One region of the Streptomyces sp. NPDC050534 genome, then DNA from elsewhere that is predicted to be linked to it. Evidence: riboswitches for the same ligand, from Rfam matches in the RefSeq annotation. Region 1 holds a riboswitch; each other region holds the start of a gene.
The links. Region 1 has a riboswitch for cyclic di-AMP ahead of ACIBN2_RS02200 (NlpC/P60 family protein). Riboswitches for the same ligand answer to the same signal wherever they lie in the genome.
Positions count from the first base shown of each region.

Region 2: linked by a shared signal. The riboswitch ahead of ACIBN2_RS41895 (M23 family metallopeptidase) and the one ahead of ACIBN2_RS02200 (NlpC/P60 family protein) in region 1 are both predicted to bind cyclic di-AMP.
Region 3: linked by a shared signal. The riboswitch ahead of ACIBN2_RS34535 (transglycosylase SLT domain-containing protein) and the one ahead of ACIBN2_RS02200 (NlpC/P60 family protein) in region 1 are both predicted to bind cyclic di-AMP.
Region 4: linked by a shared signal. The riboswitch ahead of ACIBN2_RS10540 (peptidoglycan DD-metalloendopeptidase family protein) and the one ahead of ACIBN2_RS02200 (NlpC/P60 family protein) in region 1 are both predicted to bind cyclic di-AMP.

Region 1 is NZ_JBITHF010000001.1:488,796-494,217, reverse strand. Features, by position in the region: gene ACIBN2_RS02220 (permease) at 1-565, opposite strand, end outside; gene ACIBN2_RS02215 (hypothetical protein) at 613-1,452, opposite strand; gene ACIBN2_RS02210 (LysR family transcriptional regulator substrate-binding protein) at 1,525-2,286, opposite strand; gene ACIBN2_RS02205 (DUF5997 family protein) at 2,393-2,797, shown strand; cyclic di-AMP (ydaO/yuaA leader) riboswitch at 2,987-3,159, shown strand; gene ACIBN2_RS02200 (NlpC/P60 family protein) at 3,168-4,796, shown strand; gene ACIBN2_RS02195 (LuxR C-terminal-related transcriptional regulator) at 4,980-5,422, shown strand, end outside.
Region 2 is NZ_JBITHF010000019.1:20,780-26,201, forward strand. Features, by position in the region: partial or broken gene ACIBN2_RS41890 (aldo/keto reductase) at 1-562, opposite strand, end outside; gene ACIBN2_RS41895 (M23 family metallopeptidase) at 717-1,742, opposite strand; cyclic di-AMP (ydaO/yuaA leader) riboswitch at 1,754-1,912, opposite strand; tRNA gene ACIBN2_RS41900 (tRNA-Met) at 2,218-2,291, opposite strand; gene ACIBN2_RS41905 (dihydrofolate reductase family protein) at 2,342-3,475, opposite strand; gene ACIBN2_RS41910 (MarR family winged helix-turn-helix transcriptional regulator) at 3,542-4,057, shown strand; gene ribA (GTP cyclohydrolase II) at 4,163-4,804, shown strand; tRNA gene ACIBN2_RS41920 (tRNA-Lys) at 4,898-4,970, opposite strand; gene ACIBN2_RS41925 (amino acid permease) at 5,071-5,422, opposite strand, start outside.
Region 3 is NZ_JBITHF010000012.1:112,429-117,850, reverse strand. Features, by position in the region: gene ACIBN2_RS34545 (FAD-dependent oxidoreductase) at 1-1,028, shown strand, start outside; gene ACIBN2_RS34540 (HAD family hydrolase) at 1,160-1,999, shown strand; gene ACIBN2_RS34535 (transglycosylase SLT domain-containing protein) at 2,017-2,499, opposite strand; cyclic di-AMP (ydaO/yuaA leader) riboswitch at 2,504-2,709, opposite strand; gene ACIBN2_RS34530 (polyprenyl synthetase family protein) at 3,441-4,451, shown strand; gene ACIBN2_RS34525 (CHRD domain-containing protein) at 4,628-5,422, shown strand, end outside.
Region 4 is NZ_JBITHF010000002.1:1,060,031-1,065,452, forward strand. Features, by position in the region: gene ACIBN2_RS10535 (alpha-galactosidase) at 1-1,257, shown strand, start outside; cyclic di-AMP (ydaO/yuaA leader) riboswitch at 1,562-1,720, shown strand; gene ACIBN2_RS10540 (peptidoglycan DD-metalloendopeptidase family protein) at 1,725-2,660, shown strand; gene ACIBN2_RS10545 (SGNH/GDSL hydrolase family protein) at 2,931-3,716, shown strand; gene ACIBN2_RS10550 (TetR/AcrR family transcriptional regulator) at 3,771-4,391, opposite strand; gene ACIBN2_RS10555 (hypothetical protein) at 4,437-4,727, opposite strand; gene ACIBN2_RS10560 (hypothetical protein) at 4,791-5,210, opposite strand; gene ACIBN2_RS10565 (Glu/Leu/Phe/Val dehydrogenase dimerization domain-containing protein) at 5,384-5,422, opposite strand, start outside.

The sequences.
Region 1 (5,422 bases):
AGCCCATCGCGGCGGCCGTGAGGAGGGACGCGAGCAGGCGGGCGGCGACCATGGCGGGGTTGCCGGGGAAGGCGACCGCCGTGGCGGTCAGCACGATCGGGTTGATCGCGGGGGCGGACAGGAGGAAGGCGAAGGCCGCGGCGGGGGTGACGCCGCGCCGGATCAGACTGTTCGCGACCGGCACCGAGGCGCACTCGCAGCCCGGCAGGACGGCTCCCGCGACACCGGCCACCGGTACGGCGAGCGCGGGGCGCCGGGGCAGGATCCGGGTGAACAGGTCGGCCGGCACGAAGGCGTTGATCGCCCCCGACAGGACCGTGCCGAGGAGCAGGAAGGGCAGCGCCTGGACGGTGATGGCCAGGCAGACCGTGCGCCAGGCCGCGACGGCGGGCCGGTTCAGCCAGCCGGCGCCGGTGAGCGCGAGGGCCGCGGCCAGGCCCGCGGCCCCGACGACGGCGATGCCGATGAGCAGGGGTCGTACGGTGGCGCGGCGCTCCGGCGGGCAGGGAGGTGCGACGAGCGCCGTCTCCTCCACCACATCAACCAGCGCATCCGTCTTTTGCATATTTACTCCGGATGTCGGATTTCGTGGCGAAGATAAGCCAGATCCGACTACTTCACGGAGCGCACACGCCGCCGGAGACCGATCGATGAACGGGACCGGGAACGGGTTTGACCCCGCAGGGCCAGCACGATGGCGACGCCTATCGCTATCAGGTGCTCACGGCCGGCCAGGTTGGGCACGGCGACCGATTCCCACACCATGGATCCGCTGGTGAGGGCGAAGAGGACGGGAGCGCGCCGGACGACGGCGACGTAGGTGAACAGGCCCACGACCGCGGCGGACGGCCCGGTGTCCAGCACCCGCCCGATCCCGGGCGGCAGTCCGAGCCCGCCCCACCCGGCCCCGAGCGCGATCATCACGCGCACCATCAGGGTGCCGGCCAGTGTCGTCGCATACGAGACGACGAGCGTCCTGGTCCGGCCGAGGATGAGTTCGGCCAGCGCGAAGGCGAGGAACAGCTGTGTGATGCCCGCCCAGACGGGCAGGTCGAGGGCCGGGACGTACAGGGACACCGGCGTGCGCAGCAGGGCGAGCCACAGCGGCAGGTCGGCGTTGACGCCGCCGAGGATCCGCACCGCCGTCGCACCGGCGGGATGCTGCGCCAGCGCGTGGAAGAAGATCACTCCGAGGGCGGCCACGAACGCCAGCGTCAGTCCGGACAGCCCACGCCGCATGAGCCGGCGTACCGGATCGACCACGATGCCGTGCCACTCGCCGCGCAGCGTGCGCACGGCGAAGGACGCCGACCGCCACAGTGCGGTACGCAGCCGTGCGCGTCCCCGGCGGTCGGCCGGGGCGCCCGACGGCTCGTCGGCGTGCGGTTGGTCGGCACGTACCTCGTCGGTACGCAGCTCGTCCGCGGCGCTGTCCTCGCAGCGCTCCCCCATGCGAAGCAAGACTCCCCCTGAGAGGGTGAAGGTGACCCGTGCGGCACAGGGCCACGCCACCCCACCCGAGGGCTACGCCCGGCGGCGGGGCTTCCTGCGCTTGGCGCCCTTGGAGACGTCGGATTTGCCCCTGGGGTTGCGTGCCGTCGTTTTTGCGCCACTACGCGTGGGCCGGTCACCGGCCTTCGCGCCCGTCTTCGCCTTCGGCTCCGGCGCTTCCGCCTTGCGGCCCCGGGAGCTGTTGACCGTACGGCCGCGGACGATGCCGATGAAGTCCTCGACCATGTCCGTGGTCGCCTCCTCCGGCCATGCCAGGGCGACGCCGGACTGGGGGGCGTCCACGACCGGCCGGTACACGAGGTCCTTGCGGTGGTGCAGGCGCGCCAGCGACTGCGGGACGATCAGGAGGCCGACCCCGGCGGCGACGAGCTCGACGGCGTCCTCCGTGGTGGCGGGGCGCTCGAAGGCGGGCTCGCCCGGCGGCCGGTCCCACTCGAAGACGTCGTCCAGCGGGTGGAAGAGAACCTCCTCCGCGAGGTCGTCCACGGTCACCTCGTCCACGGCCGTGATCAGGTGATCCTTGGGGACCACGACGACCGTCGTCTCGGTGTAGAGGGGGATGGCGCTGAAGTGCGTACGGTCGACCGGCAGCCGTACGAGTGCGGCGTCGGCGCCACCGGCGCGCAGCACCTCGGAGACCTCGGCGGCCGGTACGGCCAGGAGGGTCAGCGGGATCTCGGGCAGTCGCTCGTTCCAGATCCGCGCCCACTTGGCGGGCGTCGCCCCCGGAACGTACGCGAGCCGGAACGTGGGGGATTCCTCCGAGCCTGTCACGCTGCAAGGCTACCGGCCGCGGCCGGTGCCTGATCACCGGCCGTGGTCGGAGCCGCATCACCGGCCGTGGTCGGAGCCCTCGTCGCCGCTCGATACCCTGGACCTCATGAAGCCGCACCAGAGCACCCAGACGATGAAGCCCGCGACCGCGGCGAAGAAGCTGGGTGTGTACCTCGAGGCCACCCCCGCCGAGTTCCGGGAGGGTGACGTCTCGCGGGCCGAGCTCGACCGGTTGCAGGCCGATCCGCCCGAGTGGCTGCGCGAGCTGCGGGCCGACGGCCCGCACCCCCGTCCGGTGGTCGCGGAGAAGCTGGGCGTCTCCATCGCGGGCCTCGCACGCGGCGGCGTCACCGAGGCGCTCACCACCGAGCAGATCGACGCCCTGAAGCAGGAGCAGCCCGAGTGGCTGCAGAAGGAGCGCGCGACGCAGGCCGAGGTCCGCAAGGAGGGCGCGCGGATCAAGAAGCGCAACGCCGAGCGCGCGTCCCGGAGCGAGTCCGGCCGGTCCTGACCCCGCCCGTCCGCGACGGAACGTCGCCTTCCGCACCCGCTGTGTGCACGAAGCACGTATCTGACGGAACGTCACGACGAAGGTCACAAAAGCGTATCGGACATTACGCCCCTCAACCTTCACACGAGCCGCACAAGTTGGCTAGTTTGGCAGTAGGCCGCACGAGTTCCTCCGGCGCCCCGCCGGGACGTGCGGCCTCCGCCGAGTCCGGTGCGCCTTCGCGGCAGCCGGAGCCGGGGACCCGACCGAACGATGGGGTGAATCGGCCCAACCGCCCACCAGGGCAAAGGCCGTAGGGCATACCTTCCGGATCGACGCCCGAACCCGACAGCTAACTCGGTAGGCGGAGTACGGAAGGAGTACGGCACCCATGGCGCCGGAACGATCGTCGCGCCCCGGAGGCCTCGGCCCCGGAATGCGCAACTCCGCTCTCGCGACCGCCGCCCTCACCTCGGTGGCGCTGTTCTCACAGACCGCCGACGCCGCGCCGAAGGCGGCGGACGAGGGCCCCAGCCGCGAGGACGTCCGGCAGCGGGTGAGCAGCCTGTACGACCGGGCCGAGAGCGACACCGGCCTCCACAACATCACCCGGGCCCAGTCGGTGCGCCGGGGCCGCGGCGCCGCGGCGGGCGGTGGCCGGAGTTCGGATCCGGACCTGGACAACATCGCCCGGCAGTGGTTCCAGGGCGCGCGCTCGTCACTGGGCCCGACGGTTCCGGCGACCCTGCCGACCGACCGGATGCCCGCCCAGCGCACCACGTCGCCCCGTCCCGAGAGGCCCGAGAGGCCCGAGCGGCCCGAGCGGCCCGCCGAGTCGCGTGCCGCGGGCGCCGCCCGTGAGCTGGAGGCGCCCGCCCGGCCCGTGCTCGAACTGCCCGCCGCAGAGCCCCGCCGGCGCCCCGTGGCGGAGCTGACGGCCGGTCCGACGGCCGTGCTGCCCGCCGTGCCCGCTCAGCGCCAGGAGACCGCGGCCCAGCCCGGGGCCCAGCCGGAGCCGAGGCAGGTGGTGCTGCGCCGCTCCAAGCAGGCGAACCAGCGCAAGATCGCGGCGGCCAGCGACCTGCTGTACCGGTACACCGCCCGGCAGACGTCCGTGGCCCCGCTGACGGCCGCCCAGCCCCAGGCGCTGCCGACATGGCAGGACCCGGCCGAGCAGATCCACCGTGCGGCCGAAGAGGCGTGGCGGTTGCAGCAGCCGAGCGTCCTGGACACGGGCGTACCGGCCGTGGAGGACTGGCGGATGCGGCAGCCGACCGTGCTCGACACGGGCATCTCCACGGCCAGTGAGACGTGGCGGATGCAGCAGCCCAGCGTCCTCGACACAGGCATCTCCACGGCCAGTGAGACGTGGCGGATGCAGCAGCCCAGCGTCCTCGACACCGGCATCCCTACGTCCGACGAGACGTGGCGGATGCAGCAACCCACCGTCCTCGACACCGGCGTGCCTCTGGCCGATGAGGCGTGGCGAACACGGCTGCAGCAGCCCAGCGTCCTGGACACGGGCGTACCGGCCGTGGAGGACTGGCGGATGCGGCAGCCGACCGTGCTCGACACGGGCATCTCCACGGCCGACGAGGCATGGCGGATGCAACAACCCACCGTCCTGGACACCGGCATCCCGGCCGTCGAAACGCCCGTCGGTACCAAGGCCGACCGGGCCGTCGCCTTCGCCCGCGCGCAGATCGGCAGGCCGTGCCTGTGGGGTGCGGTCGGACCGGAGTCGTACGACAACGCGGGCCTCACCCAGGCCGCGTGGAAGGGCGCCGGGGTCGCGCTGCCGCGGAGCACGTCCGAGCAGGCGCGCACCGGCACGGTGATCCCGCTGGCCGAGAGCCGCCCCGGAGACCTGATCTTCTTCCACGACAACTTCAGCCACGTCGGGCTGTACACCGGCAACGGCATGATGATCCACGCGCCCGGCCCCGGTTCGGTCATCCGCGAGGAGTCCATCCACAACGCCGGGGAGGCGGCCATCCGGATCGCCGTGCGCCCCGCGTAGAACATGCTGCGGGCCGCCGGTCCCCCGCTCCGGCGGCCCGCACGGTGAGAGGATCTGAGATCGTCGCGGTTGCCCGTTGCAGTCTCGGGCAGCGCAGGGTGCCGCCGGTATGGGTACAACTGCGTAGGCGGCGGACGAGTGGAGAGGCACGTGGGACAGGCGCGGGGTTCGGCACACGAGCGGATGCTGTCGGTGGCCGTCGACGCGCTCAACGAACGTGATCCCGGGCGGCTTTGGCCGTTGCTGGCCGGCGCGCTGCCAGGGGTGTGCGGCGGCGAGACACTGATCTACAAGCTCGACGACTGGAACGAGAGCGAGGGCACGGTGGGCATGCCGCCCGCTGTCGCCGCCGCGTTCGACGGGCTCGGGGCCGAGGATCTGGGCCTGCTGCGCGCGGGGTATCCGTTCGCGCGCCACTACGCGGCCGGCCCCGACAGAACGCCCCTCACCGCGCGCCGGGCCGCCGGCGCCGCCTGGTCGGCGAGCCCGACCGCGCGCCTGATCGGTGACGTCCTGGACGCGGGCCATGTGCTGGCGATTCCGCTGCCCCGGACGACGACGCCGATCACGGGGTGCATGGTCTACCGCTCCGGTACGGACTTCACCGACGACCAGGTCCGCGCGGC
Region 2 (5,422 bases), on a different contig from region 1:
GCCAGGCCCTCACGGTCGGAGAAGTCGAGGGACGCGCGCAGCCGCTCGGCCGAGATGTTGGACGCCGCGATGTGCCGCACCTTGCCCGCCCGCACCAGCTCGTCGAGCGCGCCGATGATCTCCTCGACCGGCACCTCCGGCTTGTCGAAGTGCGTGTAGTAGAGGTCGATCTCGGTGCCCAGGCGGCGCAGGGAGGCGTCCGCGGCGGCCTTGATGTTGGCGGCCGTCAGGCCCGGGAACTCGGGGTGCTGGCTGACCTTGGTCGCGATGACCACGTCGTCGCGGTTGCCGCGCGACCTGACCCTCCCCCACTCTCGGCTTCGCTCGAGCGGGGGGACCCCCATCCGATGATCGTCTCGGACTCGCCGCCCTGGTGGCCGTCGACCCACGACGAGTAGGAGTCGGCGGTGTCGAGGAAGTTGCCGCCCGCGGCCGCGTAGGCGTCGAGCACGGCGAAGGACGTGGCCTCGTCGGCGGTCCAGCCGAAGACGTTGCCGCCGAGGCAGAGCGGGAAGACCTCCAGGCCGGAGGAGCCGAGCGTGCGCAGAGAAGGGGACGTCATGCCGTACGTCAACGAATGCGCCGGAGCGGCCCATTCCGCCGATGCCGCAAAGATCACGTAAACACAGAGCGTGTGGCCGGCGGACGCGCATACGTCCGCCGGCGGCCCCGACGTCGGGGGGAAGCCGCCGGGACCACCGGGGTCCGGGCGTGGATCAGGGGTTGAGGCCCTTGCCGCGCAGCCACGTCATCGGGTCGATGCCCTCGGCCTGGCCGTTCGGGTGGACCTCGAGGTGCAGGTGCGGCCCGGTCACGTTGCCCGTGGCGCCGATCCGGCCGATGACCTCGCCCGTGCTGACCTTCTGGCCCACGCTCACGTTGATCGACGACTGGTGGCAGAACCACAGCTCCGTGCCGTCGTCGAGCGTCATGATCGTGCGGTAGCCGTAGGCTCCGGCCCAGCCGGCCTCGGTGACCGTGCCGCTGTGGACGGCCTTGATGGGCGTACCCGTGGGGGCGGCGAAGTCGAGGCCCGTGTGGTAACCGGAGGACCACATGGAGCCGGGCTGCCCGAAGGTGCCGGTGATCGTGTAGGACACGACCGGAAGCTTGTACTGCTTGGCCAGCTCGGCCAGGCGCGCCGCCTCGGCCGCCTTCTTGGCCTCCGCCTCGGCCTTCTCCTTGGCGGCGGCGGCCTTGGCCGCGGCCTCCTTCTCCGCCTTGGCGGCGGCGTCGCCGGCCTGCTTGGCGATGGCCGCCTCGGTGACGGACTGGACCTTGCTGTCGACCTGGACCTGCTGGCTCTCGGCCTGCGCCATGATGCGGTCGCGCAGCGCCTGACCGGCGTCCCTGGCGCCCTGCCCGGCGTCCTTGGTGGTCACCCCGACGGAGCTGAGCGCGGTGGCCGAGCCCTTGGGCGTCTCGGCGGAGCCGCCGAACATGTGGCCCACGGAGGCCAGGTCGGGCATGGAGATGGACACCGGCGGCTTGCCGGTGTTGGCGCTGGCCATGCCGCCCGCGCCGACGGCGGCTATGACGCCGACGCCGAGGACCGTGGAGCTGCGGGCGAGTCCACCGCCGCGCTGCTTGGCGACACGGTGCCGGCCGCGGACCGGCTGGAGGGACTCCTCGGTGGGGTTCCACTCCTCCCACGGACCCTCGTCGGAACGGGGGGCGGGGAAGCCGAATGGCTCGGTGCTCGGCACGAACGGTGCTGCCGGGGCAGGCGGGTTGGACGCCACGTGGGCGCGCTCCTTTCCTTCCTTCACGCCTACCGGGTTAGCTGACGGGTTCGGAGCAGGAAGGTCTCCTACGCGCGTATACCAGCCGTGCCTCCACGGCTGGCATCCAAGCGATTCACCCCTGGGTGGTGGTTCCCCGGTTCCCTTGCGGGATTCGGCAGTGCGCACGGAGCCGCCTCTTGTGACGGCTGGGACGACCGCGCTGCGTTATCGAACGTTAATAGACCCGGGGTGCCGATTCCAAGCTGTTCTGCTTGATCATTAATGCTTCTTGGCCTGGACGTACGGGCCAAGAGAGACGAAAAACGGGCGAGTTGACCTCACCTCGGATTCCCCACCGGTTCTGACGGTGCGTCAGTTGTTATGCGGAAAGCGGTCGCCCGGTCACCACTTGTGACAGGACCCGGTGAGACATCCGGGGCGGAAAACACTCAGGGCCGGAATCCGTTTCCGGATTCCGGCCCTGAGCCTTGAGTAGCGGGGACAGGATTTGAACCTGCGACCTCTGGGTTATGAGCCCAGCGAGCTACCGAGCTGCTCCACCCCGCGTCGTTGTGTGACCAGCATACGCCATCCGCGGGGCCTCCGACGCCACGTGCTCAGAAGCCCGGCAGATGGCGGTTCGGCGCCTTGGCCTGCTCCTCGTGTTCCTCCAGTACGACCACCTCGACACCCCGGGCCGCCAGCAGGCCGCTGCCGTCCGCGCCCGCGACGAAGGTGTCGGGCTCCCGCCAGGCCGTGACCACCCGCCGTACGCCCGCGTCGAGGATCAGCCGGGCGCACGGCTTCGGCCGGGACGCGCGGCGGGTGCAGGGCTCCAGGCTGCTGTAGACCGTGGCCGACGCCAGCCTCGGATCGGCCGGGCCGAGCTTGGCCAGGGCCGCCTCCTCGGCGTGCACGACGGGGTCGCCGCCCTCACGCGAGTGACCGCGGGCGAGCTCCGTGCCGTCGGCGGCGACGATCACCGCGCCCACGCTGAAGGCCGTGCGGGAGGGCGGGCACAGGGCCGCCAGCTCGCAGGCGAGGGCCAGCCAGTGGTGATCGGCGGCGGTGGGCAGCGGGCCGGTGCCGGGGGCGGTGGGCTCGTAGCGCATCAGGACGACGTCCTCGATCCGCCGGGTCTCCGTCAGGCGAAGGCGGCCGCCCTGGTAGCCGCCGGGGCCGAAGAGGCGGGGTGCGTCCGGGTCACCCACGAAGACAGGGGCGAGGACGAGCTGGAGTTCGTCGGCGAGGCCCTGCTGGAGCAGCTGGGTGTGGATCGTGCCGCCGCCCTCGACCATCAGGCGCCGTACGCCGCGTTCGTCGTGCAGATGCGCGAGGAGCGTGCGCCAGTCGAGGTCGGGGCCGAGCGCGACGACGTCGGCGGCGAGGCCGAGCGCTCGGGCCCGCTCGGCGCCCTTGTCGGTCGTACAGAGCAGCTTGTCGCCGCCGGTGTGCCAGAACCTGGCGTCCGGGTCCAGATCGCCGGAGCCGCTGACGGTGACCTTGAGGGGGTACTCGGGCTGCCCCGCCGCGATCCGGGCGGCCCTGCGCCCGGGCGAGTTGACCAGCAGCCGCGGGTTGTCGGCGCGGATGGTGCCGGCGCCGACGAGGATCGCGTCGACCGACGCCCGCACCTCGTCCACACGGTCGAAGTCGGCGGGGCCGGAGAGCAGGAGGCGTTCGGGGCCGGTGTCGTCGAGGTAGCCGTCGAGGGAGACGGCGGCGGACAGCAGGACGTGGGGGTACGGCATCGGACGCGCTCACTCTCGGCGGTGGGCAGGCTTGGTTAAAGTTTGAAACAAACTTACACTGCACTCATGACGACTCGCTGGCTCACGGAGAAGGAGCAGCGCGCCTGGCGCGCGTACATCGCGGCGACGCACCTCCTGGAGGACGCGATCGACCGGCAGCTCCAGCAGGACGCCGGCATGCCGCATCTGTACTACTCCATCCTGGCCAACCTCTCCGAGGCCCCTGAGCGCAGCCTGCGCATGACCGACCTGGCTGCGAAGACGAAGATCACCCGGAGCCGGCTGACGTACGCCGTGACCCGGCTGGAGAAGGACGGCCTGATCCGTCGCGAGGACTGCCAGTGGGACAAACGCAGCAGCTTCGCCACGCTGACGGACGAGGGGATGGCCGTGCTGGAGCGGACGGCGCCGGGACATGTGGAGACCGTACGCTCCCTGCTCTTCGACCGGCTGACCCCGAAGCAGGTCGAACAGCTGGAGGAGATCTTCTCGGGGATCGCGGAGGCCATGGAGGACGACGAGGAGCGCCCCACCTCGGAGGACGTCCCGTGGCGCCGCCGCTCCTCCGGTCCTTGTTCGTGACCCTCGCCGCAAATCTGTTGCTTCAAATTTAAAGCAGGGGTAGTGTCCTGCTCCGTAGATCTGCTTCAAATCTGAAGCATGCCGACCGGACCCGGGAGACCCCGTATGCCCGACTTCCCCGCCGCCACGACGCGCGCCCGTGTCCGGGTACCGCTGCGCTTCCAGGACGGCTACAGCGTCGACGCCGAACTGGTCACCTTCCACGGCCTGACCGACGGCCAGGAGCACGTGGCCGTCGTGCTCGGCGACCCGGCCCCCGGTACAACGCCTCTGGTCCGGCTGCATTCCGAGTGCCTGACCGGCGACGTGTTCGGCTCGGCCCGCTGCGACTGCGGCCCGCAGCTGCGCGAGGCGGTCGAGCGGATAGCCACCCGCGGCGGCGTGCTGCTGTACCTGCGCCAGGAGGGCCGCGGCATCGGCCTCTACAACAAGCTGGACGCCTACGCCCTCCAGGATCAGGGCCTCGACACCTACGAGGCGAACGCGGCCCTCGGGCTGCCCGAGGACGACCGCGACTACACGGCGGCCGCGCAGATGCTGCGGGCACTGGGCATCGACGCCCTCGACCTGCTGTCCAACAACCCCGACAAGGCCGGCCAGCTCCGCGACCTCGGCATCGAGGTCCGCGACCGGGTCCCCACCGGCGTGTTCACCACCGCCCACAACGTCCGCTATCTGCGCGCCAAGGTCCTCCAGACCCAGCACACGCTGCCGCTCGGCCAGTTGACGGAGCTCAGTGCGGGCTGAGGGCGAACGCGGGAAGCAGACAGCGCCCGGGCCGGCCGAAGCCGTCCCGGGCGCTGTGCGGAAGGTCGGAGGCCGTGCCCCGACCGACACCGGTAGGCCCTGTGGGACTCGAACCCACAACCAATGGATTAAAAGTCCACTGCTCTGCCAATTGAGCTAAGGGCCCTTGGCGATGTTGCCTCCCCGAGCATAGCCGGACACGGCCGGGACTCCGATCGGGTATCGGGGACACGGCCGTGCCGCGGGGTGAAGATCGGGCCGGAGTGTCAGGGATCCACCTTTTCGGGGGTTCCGCCGGACGTCGCCGCGCGGGACGTCTCGCGGGCGAGGGTGCGGCGGTGCTCGGGGTTGAGGAACCAGTGCCGGGCGGACGCCACCCACCAGACCCACGCGAAGCCGAGGACCACGAGCACGGCGACCGGGGCGTAGTTGAAGCTCTCCCAGGTGACCGGCGAGACCTGGGGCAGCATGAAGAGGATCGTGATGGCGCCCACCCAGGCGACCGAGACGATCCCGATCGGACGCGACCAGCGGCCCAGGTGCCACGGCCCGCGCTCGAAGGCGTCGCCCTTGACCAGCCGCAGCAGCGTCGGGATGACGTAGGCGATGTAGAGGCCG
Region 3 (5,422 bases), on a different contig from region 1:
CCCCCCAGCGGGGCCACAGCCTCGTCGACTACTGCGACGCCGCCGGCATCAAGCGGCTGGTGACGGACGAGGACATCATCCCGGTCGAGACCTTCATCGGCTACGGCGAGTGGTTCCGGGACCGGCTCCTGCCCGAACTGGAGCAGGTGCGGGTGGTGTCGGTGGACCGGGACCGGGGCGGCGGGTTCGAACTGAAGCTGGACTCGGGGGAGTTGTTCACCGCCCGCGCGGTCGTCGTGGCGACCGGTCTGTCCGGCCTGGCGCACCTGCCGGCGGAGCTCGCCGCGGCCGTCCCGGAGGGACCGGCGCCCACGGGTCCGGTCTCCCACAGCTCCCAGGAGCACGACCTCACGCGCTACGCGGGCAAGGACCTGATCGTCGTCGGCGCCGGGCAGTCCGCGCTGGAGACGGCGGCGCTCGCGGCGGAGGCGGGCGCGCAGGTGCGGGTGGTCTCGCGCGGCCGCGGCAAGGTCGCCTTCGGGGCGCCGCCGTGGAAGCAGCCGAAGCTGCGCCCCGAGTCGCCCTTCGGCCGCGCCTGGTCCCTGTGGGCGCTCAGCTACTACCCGCACCCCTACCGGTACCTCCCGGCCGAGGCCCGCCACTACCTGGTGCGCCGCGTGCTCGGTCCGCTCGGCGCGTGGTGGCTGCGTGACCGTTTCGAGGGGAAGGTGCAGGTCAGCGAGGTCGACCGGATCGTGCGGGCGGACGCGGCCGACGGCGGCCCGAGGCTGACGGTCCGCACGCACGCGGGCCGCACCGAGGAGCTGTCCGCGGACCACGTGATCGCGGCCACCGGCTACCGGGTGGACATCGCAGCGATGGACTTCCTCGGCCACGAGCTGCGCACCCGCCTGGCGGTGAGCCGGGGCACGCCCAAGCTGGGCGCGGGATACGTCTCCTCGGTCCGGGGTCTGTACTTCACGGGCCTGCCGGCGGCGGCGTCGTACGGCCCGTCGATGCGCTTCGTGTGCGGCACGGAGTTCGCCTCGCCGAGGCTGGCCGGGCACCTGGTGGCAGCCCATGGGTAGACCGGGGCCCGGGCGCCGGACGGGAACGAAGGACCGGCGGGGGCAAGGAAGTTGAGCGGGGACCGCGAGGGACGCCGTGGTCGTCCGGTTCAGGATGAGTCGGTGGCGCGTCCGGTCCGTATTCTCTGATCATGGCCGCACCCACCGCATATGCACTCATCGCCACCGACCTGGACGGCACGTTGCTGAGAGGCGACGACACGCTGTCCGACCGGTCCCTCGCCGCGCTCGCGCGGGTGGCCGACGCCGGCGCCCGGCATCTGGTCGTGACGGGCCGTCCGGCCCCGAGAGTGCGGCCGCTTCTCGACGACCTGGGCAGCACGGGGCTCGCGGTGTGCGGACAGGGCGCGCAGGTGTACGACGCCGGCGCGGACCGTCTGCTGTGGTCCGTCACGCTGGACCGGGAGCTGGCCGAGACCGCCCTCGGCAAGATCGAGGCCGAGGTGGGCCAGGTGTACGCGGCCGTCGACCAGGACGGAGTGGAGGGCCTCACGCTCATCGAGCCCGGCTATCTGATGCCGCACCCCACGCTGCCGGCCGTACAGGTCGACCGGCGCGACGACCTGTGGTGCGCGCCCATCAGCAAGGTGCTGCTGCGCCATCCCGACCTGTCCGACGACGAGTTGGCGTCGACGGCGCGCTCGGTGGTCGGTTCGCTGGCCACGGTCACCATGTCGGGACCCGGCACCGTCGAACTCCAGCCATGCGGCATCACCAAGGCGACGGGCCTCGCCCTGGCCGCCGCGCACCTGGGGCTCGGGCCGCGGGAGACCATCGCCTTCGGCGACATGCCCAACGACATCCCCATGTTCGACTGGGCGGCGCACGGCGTCGCCATGGCCAACGCCCATCCCGAACTCAAGGCGGTGGCCGACGAGATCACCTTGTCGAACGAGGACGACGGCATCGCCGTCGTCCTCGAGCGACTGTTCTTCAGGCTGGAGGAGCTCAGTGGGGCAGGTGAGCTCTAGGGTCCGTCCGTCAGGTCCTAGTAGGCGCCGTAGACGTTGTCGATCGACCCGTAGCGCGCGGCCGCGTACTTGCAGGCGGCGGTGATGTTGGCGACCGGGTCGTACGGGTTCAGCTGCGTGCCGGGCACGTGGTAGGCGAGGAAGGTCGGGTCGATGACCTGAAGGAGGCCCTTGGAGGGGGTGCCGGCGATCGCGTTCGAGTCCCAGTTGTTGATGGCGGCGGGGTTGCCGGAGGACTCGCGCATGATGTTGCGGTAGATGCCGTCGTACGAGCCGGGGATGCCGTGCTGCGACATCACCTGCAGGGAGGCCCGGATCCAGCCGTCGAGGTTGTCGGTGTAGCCCATGGAGGTCGCGGTGAGCGTCGTCGGCGTGGCCGCCGAGGCGCTGGTCGCGCCGATGACCGGGAGGGCGAGAACGGCGGCACCGGTGCCGACGACGGCGAGCTTGCGGGCGAGGCGGGAGTTCTTGGGACGGCGATGCTGAGCGGCAGCAGACATGGGGGGTTCCTCTCCGGCGCCTGCGAGGTGAGCTGTCGGGTTCGGGCGGGAGTGGCCCGGCCGCGCGGCCTTGCGGCGTCGCGGCTTCACCCCGAGCCGGTCCGGGGCTGTGTCCGGTCCGGCGACTTACCTGGGTCCCCCGCTCCTGCCGTGCGAGTGAGTTCGTCGATGGGTCGGCCGGGCTGCGGCAGGATTCGGCGTCTGCCCGACTGGCCGGGAACGTATGCGAGAGCACATGTCCGGAACAAGTGCCGGATTCACAGACCATGCCTATTGACCTTGGTCTGAGGTTTTTGAGGTGCTTGATCCTTTGCTGCTGCCAATCCTCAACTGACCTGTGGGCGACGGAAGAACGGGGGTAGCTGAATGACCGTCGGATCCGAGGTGGACGTGACCCAACTCACTGGCGTCCGCAAGAGTGGTAAATCGGGCATTGAGCCCAACTCGTGTTCAACCAGCCGCCCGTGGAATCTGTCGCTCCCAAGTCCGGTAGCGGGCCACCGTTTCGGCCGTTTCGTCCTCGGTGCAGATCGCCTTATTGAAGGTGAAAAAGGGACGAATCAGGGCCGTCGTTATCGAGCCGCCCGGCCATATGTCCGCAGGGACGGAACCTCCCGAGTGGTGCAGATCGTTCTCAGGGCGGTCGTCCTCTGGGGGAGCGATGTGGGGGGCTGTGTGGGGAGTGATGTCACGAGAGCCTTCGGGGCGCGGGTCGCCGCCTCCCGCCCGGCCGGCCGACGCACCGGTGGACAAGTCGACAGATATCCGCTCATATGAGGCGATCAAAAACATACCGGTCGTGATCCGATACCGCCCGTGGTGGACGGGTGGGCGGCATGGGTGATCGAAAGGTGACCGGATACGCTGACTTGAGTGATGGCAGCGACCTATCGACAAACCGCATGAACCGCAGGTAGACACCAGCAGACAGGAGACCCCTCGTGACCGTCGTCGGGCCGTTCGGGCTGAGCGTGCGGGACCAGGCTCTGGAAGCCGATGTCCAGGCCGGATTGGCGGCTGTCGAGGAGGGTTTGCTCGAAGCCACCAAGAGTGAGGTCCCCTTCATCACGGAGGCCGCCCAGCACCTGGTGCGGGCGGGCGGCAAGCGGTTCCGTCCACTGCTGGTGATGCTCGCCGCGCAGTTCGGCGACCCGTATGCGCCGGGCGTCGTGCCCTCGGCCGTGGTGGTGGAGCTGACCCACCTGGCGACGCTGTACCACGACGACGTGATGGACGAGGCCGCCGTGCGGCGCGGCGTGGACAGCGCGAACGCCCGCTGGGGCAACTCCGTCGCGGTCCTCACCGGCGACTTCCTCTTCGCGCGGGCCTCGCACATCCTGGCCGACCTCGGGCCCGAGGCGGTCCGGGTGCAGGCCGAGGCGTTCGAGCGGCTGGTCACGGGGCAGATCCTGGAGACGGCGGGGCCGCAGGACGGCCGGGACCCGGTCGACCACTACCTGGACGTGCTGGGCGGCAAGACGGGCTCGCTGGTGGCCGTCTCGTGCCGCTTCGGGGCGATGATGTCGGGCGCCGACGAGACGGTCGTGGATGTGCTCACGCAGTACGGCGAGCGGCTGGGCGTCGCCTTCCAGCTGGCGGACGACGTGCTGGACATCGCGTCCGAATCGCGCGAGTCCGGCAAGACGCCGGGGACGGACCTCCGTGAGGGGATCCCCACCCTTCCGGTGCTGCGGCTGCGGGAGCGGGCGGCGCGGCTGGGGCTGGCCGAGGACATCGCCCTGTGCGAGCTGCTGGACTCCGACCTGAGTGACGACGAGCGGCTCGAGGAGGCGCTGGCCGGGCTGCGGGCGCACCCCGCGCTGGAGCACGCCCGCCGCGACACCGTGCGCTACGCCGAGGAAGCGCGGGCAGCGCTGGCTCCGCTGACGGAGTGCGACGCGAAGCTGGCGCTGATGGAGATGTGCGACGCCGTGGTCCACCGGGCCGGCTGAGTCCTGCACGCCCGTCCGGAGTCCCTCGGGAAAGGTCGCGCACCTTGCGCTCGCATGATGTGATGCAGGTCACAACTCTGGACTGAGTCCAAACTCAGATCCCTTCCGTAGTCATACCCAGAAGGCCGACGCAGGGGGTGTCGGCCGGTCTACGGGGAGAAAACAGAATCATGGGCATGAATACGACGTCCTCCAAGCGCCGTAAGAGCCTGATCGTCACCGCTGTCGCGGTGACCGCCGCCGGCGGTGTCGCCGCCGCGGTGATTCCCGCCTTCGCCGCCGGAGGCACCCGCGCCGACCACGCGGGCCACTCCGGCATGAGTGAGCAGAGCATCGTGACCCAGAGCGGGACCGTGTCCGGCGGCAGCGGGGGAACGCTCCTCGCCGCCGGCCTGCGGGGCGCCAACGAGGTTCCCGTGGCGGGCGGTCCGGCCGTCGGCGACAAGGACGGCGCCGCCCTGGAGTTCATCAAGGTCAAGGGCGACAAGGTGTCCGTGGCCGTGACCTGGCGCGGCACCGGCAAACCGACCATGCTCCACATCCACCAGGGTGCCAAGGGCACCAACGGCGGAGTCAAGGTCGACTTCACCGGCCTGCTCGGGCACAGCAAGCGGCACAGCGTCACCGGCACCGTGAAGGTCGGGGACAAGGCGCTGCTCGACGCGCTGAAGTCCGATCCCGGCTCCTTCTACGCCAATCTGCACACCGCCGAGTTCCCGGGCGGAGCCGTCCGCGGCCAGCTCCACAAGGTCACGGTCGCCGCCTTCGACTTCCGTGACGCCCTGCACAACTTCGAGGCGTCGGTGGTCAAGGGCAAGCAGATCTACGAGTGCAAGCCGGCCGACGGCGGTGGCTACGCCTTCGCGCAGCGGGACGTCGCCGCCCGGCTCGGCGGGGACATCCGGCACACCTTCACCGCGCCCAACTCCGGTACGCCGCAGTGGGTCGCGCCGGACGGCAGCGCGGTGACC
Region 4 (5,422 bases), on a different contig from region 1:
TTCGGCGGCGCGAGCCGCGCCTGGCACGCCTACCAGCGCGCGTACGTGATCCCGGACGCGGACCAGGACCGGCCGGTCCTGTTCAACTCCTGGGAGGCCACGGAGTTCGACATCTCCGAGGAGCAGCAGTCGGCGCTCGCCCGGCGGGCCGCCGCGATCGGCGTCGAGCTGTTCGTCGTCGACGACGGCTGGTTCGGCAGGCGCACCAGCGACCGGGCCGGACTCGGCGACTGGACCCCCAACCCGGACCGCTTCCCGAAGGGGCTGACGCCCCTCGCGGAGTATGTGCACGCCCTCGGCATGCAGTTCGGCATCTGGGTCGAGCCCGAGATGGTCAACCCGGACAGCGACCTGTACCGCGAGCACCCCGACTGGGTCCAGTTCCAACCGGGACGAAAGCGGACGGAACTCCGTAACCAGCTCGTGCTGAACCTGGCGCGTGAGGACGTCCAGGAGTACCTGTGGCAGCAGCTCGACGCGCTGCTGTCCAGCGCCCCGATCGACTACGTGAAGTGGGACTTCAATCGCTGCTTCACCGACGCGGGCTGGCCCGGCGAGCCCTATCCGCAGCGACTGTGGACCGACCATGTGCACGCCCTGTACGCGCTGTTGGACCGGTTGCGTGCGGCCCACCCCGGTGTCGCCTTCGAGTCGTGCTCGGGCGGCGGCGGCCGCATCGACCTCGGGATCATGAGCCGTACGGACCAGGTGTGGACCTCCGACAACACCGACCCGCTCGACCGGCTCGCCGTCCAGCACGGCTTCAGCCAGCTCCACCCCGCGCGCGTGATGGCCGCCTGGGTCACCGACAGCCCCAACACCCAGCTCAACGGCCGCGTCAGCTCGCTGCGCTTCCGGTTCGTCAGCTCCATGGCCGGCGTGCTCGGGGTCGGCGGCGACCTCACCCGCTGGAGCGAGGAGGAGCTGGCCGAGGCGGGGGAGTGGGTGGCCCTCTACAAGGAGATCCGGCCTCTGGTGCAGCACGGCGACCTCTACCGGCTGCGTCCGCCGGCGGGCGGCCTGAGCGCCGTGCAGTACGTGCACGGGGGTGACGCGGTCGTCCTCGCCTGGCTCCAGGCGCAGAGCTACGGCGAACCCGTGCCCGCGCTGCGCCTGAAGGGCCTCGACCCGGCAGCCTCGTACGAATGCCTCGAAACGGGCGAAATCCACGGAGGCGCCGTACTCCTGCACCACGGACTGCGCACCGGACTGCGGGGCGATCTCGACGCGGCGGTCTTCCGTCTGCGCCGCATGTGAGCGAGTTGTCCGTATTGGGGTATTGGTGTAACTCGCTCCGGAATAAGGGCTCCTGGCGGGAAGGTGCGTGAGGAGCGTCATATCCGTGACCGAACGTGGTCCGTCATGTTCACGTAATTCGCATGCTTCACAAGGGAATTCGACCGGGAAGACGCACCCTTAATCCACGCAGGGTCACCACTGTTTCCCATTAAGGATCAACAGAAACGCTTTCACGGGGAACCGTCACTTGTCCCTTTGCGTCCTCGTCGCTTACGTTCGCCACCGATCCGGACGGACGCCCAATCCTGCCGCCGCCCGGTGCCCGCACAACTCACCCGTGAACGGCAGGAGCGGGGGACCCACAGGTATGACCGCCTGTTCCGGTTCCCGGAACGGCTTGGGGTAAAGCCGCGTCAAACGCGCGGCCGGGCATCTCCAGCCCGCACCCGACAGCTCACCTCGTAGGCGCCGGAGAGGAATTCGTCATGCCCGCGAAGGGTAAGCACCGCCGTCCGAAGTCCCTGCGCTTCACCCGCACCATCGCCGTCGCCGGTACCGGTGGCGCCGCACTCGCGCTCCCGCTGATGGGTGCCACCGGCGCCCACGCCGCCACCGCGGACTCCGTTTCCCAGTCGGTTTCGCAAAAGGCCGTCCAGTCCCTTCCGGGTGCCGAGAAGAAGGCCACCGAGAAGAAGAGTGCCGGGAATCACAACGGCGTTCGGACCTATGCGGTACGAGCCGGCGACTATCTCTCGAAGATCGCCAATGAGCAGCACGTGGCCGGTGGCTGGAAGAAGGTCTACTCGGACAACCGCCAGGCCGTCGGCGACGACCCGTCGCTGATCCACCCGGGCCTGAAGCTCACGCTCGGCAAGAAGGCCGCGCCGGACGCCACCAAGTCCTCGGCCGCCCCGAAGGCCTCGGCCAAGAAGTCGGCCGTCAAGAAGTCGACGGTGAAGAAGTCGACGGTGAAGAAGACCACCGCTACGCAGGCTTCCGAGACCACCGGCAGCGGCTTCACCCTCCCGGTGAACAGCTCCTCCATCGGCACCGGCTACAAGGTGGCCGGCAGCATGTGGTCCAGCGGCTACCACACCGGCGTCGACTTCGTCGTCCCGACCGGCACCACCGTCAAGGCGGTCGGCACGGGCACGGTCGTCTCCGCCGGCTGGGGCGGCGCGTACGGCAACCAGGTCGTCGTCAGGCTCGCCGACGGCTACTACGCCCAGTACGGCCACCTGTCGCAGATATCCGTCTCGGCCGGCCAGGCCGTCACGGCGGGCCAGCAGCTCGGCCTCTCCGGCGCCACCGGCAACGTGACCGGCCCGCACCTGCACTTCGAGATCCGCACCACGCCGAACTACGGCTCCGACGTGGACCCGGTCTCCTACCTCCGCTCGAAGGGCGTCACCGTCGGCTGAACCCCCTCGCGCCAACCTGCCTGACACGCCACCGAAGGCCGGACCCTCGATCCCCGGGTCCGGCCTTCGGTATGTCCACGCACAAGTACGGCAGTTGAGACGGCAACAGCGCCGGACAGGTGGTTATTCCGAGCTTGGCGAACACTTTAGAAGTGTCTTATCTCACCGCCCGTCAACCCCTTCTGACGCTTTCTTACGGTCGCGTAGGTCACATTCCAAGGTGGATCATCGGTCGATGTGGCAGACGATTCGAAGAGTGACAGCAGAGCAGTGATCGGGTCGTACGTTGCGGTGGGGGACAGCTTCACCGAGGGCGTCGGCGACCCCGGCCCCGACGGGGCGTTCGTCGGCTGGGCCGACCGTTTCGCGGTGCTCCTTGCGGACCGCCGACCCGAGGGCGACTTCGGCTACACGAACCTGGCGGTGCGCGGGAAGCTGCTCGACCAGATCGTGGCGGACCAGGTGCCCCAGGCGATCGCCCTGAAGCCGGACCTGGTCTCCTTCTGCGCGGGCGGCAACGACATCATCCGGCCAGGCACCGACCCCGACGAGGTCGCCGAGCGCTTCGAGCGGGCCGTCGTCCGGCTCACCGAGGTCGCAGGAACCGTCATGGTGACGACCGGGTTCGACACCCGGGGCGTCCCCGTGCTCAAGCACCTGCGCGGCAAGATCGCCACCTACAACGGCCATGTCCGGGCCATCGCGGACCGCTACGGCTGTCCGGTGCTCGACCTGTGGTCCCTGAAGACCGTGCAGGACCGCCGGGCCTGGGACGGCGACCGGCTCCACCTCTCGGCCGAGGGGCACACGCGCGTGGCGCTGCGCGCCGGGCAGGTCCTCGGTCTTCCGGTCCCGGCCGACCCGGACCAGCCCTGGCCGCCGCTCCCGCACCGCGGCACCCTCGAGATCCGGCGGGACGACGTGCACTGGGCGCGCGAGTACCTGGTGCCCTGGATCGGCCGCCGGCTGCGCGGCGAGTCCTCCGGGGACCACGTCACCGCCAAGGGCACGCTGTCGCCGGACGACATCAAGATGCGGATCTCCAAGGTGGCTTGAGACCGCCCGGGTCCCGCACGAAGCACGGTGTGAGCCCCCGCCCCGAGCGGGGGCTCAGCGCTCGGACGCGGTCAACGCCTTGCGCTCCAGGCCCAGTTCGCGCGCCAGGGCATCGTCCACCCACTCCTGCGCCCGCGTGCGGGAGACCGCACCGGCGTACGACGTCATCTGCACGGCCAGCCCGTCGAGCAGGGCCGTCAGGCGCAGAGCCGCGCCGTGCGGGTCCGGGCAGCGGAACTCGCCCGCGGCGACGCCCTCGGCGATCACCTCGGCAAGCGCGGCCTTCCACTGCTTGTCGAGATCGCGCGTGACGTCCTGCAGTGCGGTCTCGCGCAGCGCCGCCGCCCAGCCCTCGATCCACAGCCGCCAGCCCTTGGCCTGGCCCGTCGGCGCGTACCAGCGCACCGCCGAGCGCAGCCGCCGCAGCGCCGTGGTCCGGCGGCCGAGCAGTTTGCGCAGCTGGGCGAGGTCGTCCTCGGCCGCGAACGTGAACGCGGCGGCGACCAGCTTCTCCTTCGTCGAGAAGTGGTACAGCACCAGCGCGTTGCTGACGCCGAGTGCGGAGGCCACGTCGGCGATCCTGACCGCCGCCACGCCCCGCGCCTCGATCTGCTCGATGGCTGCCCGCAGCAGCTCCTCACGCCGCTCGGCCACGCTCAACCGCACTCTCGCCACGCGGTCACCCTATTCCGTTACCGCGTGCGGCGCCGGGCCTGACCGTCACTTGGCGAGTTCGACCGGGTACAGATCGGTCCGTGCGACCGCCGCGTCGCGCTCGGCGGCCAGTGCGGTGCGCCGCGCGTCGGCCATGTAGCCGTCGTAGCCGGCCTGCGAGGCGAACTCGATGAGCTGGATCTCGTCCGGCCGGCCGTCGGCCCCGTCGGCCCGGGCGCGCCGCACCAGCCGGCCGTCGTGGTCGCCCAGCAGGGCCAGCACCTTGTCCTCGTAGGCGGCCAGCGCCTCGGCGGCACCCGGCCGCGCCCACAGTAGAACGCACAGTTGAACGGTCATGACCCCCGACCCTAGCGACGCCGGACGCCATCGCCCCCGACAACCTCGTGGAGGCCGGTGCGGTCAGTCCGGGAACTGGTAGTCGAGACGGATGCGGCCGGTCTCGTCCAGGACGAGGAAGTCCCGGCCGCCTCCGGTCACTTGGCCCTCCTCACGGTGAAAGGCCTCCCAGCGGAACGTGATCACGTCCCGCAGCTGACGGGCCTCCTCCTGGACGCGGAAGACATAGGTGCCGGGTGCCACGAACTCCTCGTACGCACGCGTCACGCGCGCGTGCAGCTCGTCGTGGCCCCTGGCCTCCAGGGCGGCGCTGGTGAAGCCGAGACCCACCGCCTGCTCGTGCATCTGCTGCGGCGGCAGGAGGATGTGCTGTCCGTCCTCCGCCCACAGGCCGTGCACGGTCTTGCGGCGGGTCTCCGGGTCGGGTTCGTTCCACAGGGCGATGTAGCGGTGGGCGAGGTCGTGTGCGTCGATGGCGGGCATGCCTGCTCCTCATGCGGGGTGAGCTGCGTATGCCTTCGACTCTGCGGTGGCCGGCCTGTCGTCTCAATTCCCGGCAGGGTATGGCGCTAGTGCACGCGCGCGTGCGTGCGTCAGCGGGGCGAGGGCTACGGCGGTGGCGGACAACTCGTCCGCGAGCGGTGGCGGGACCGCCGTCACCGGTACCACCCGAAGCGTTCGGCGATCACCGGCAG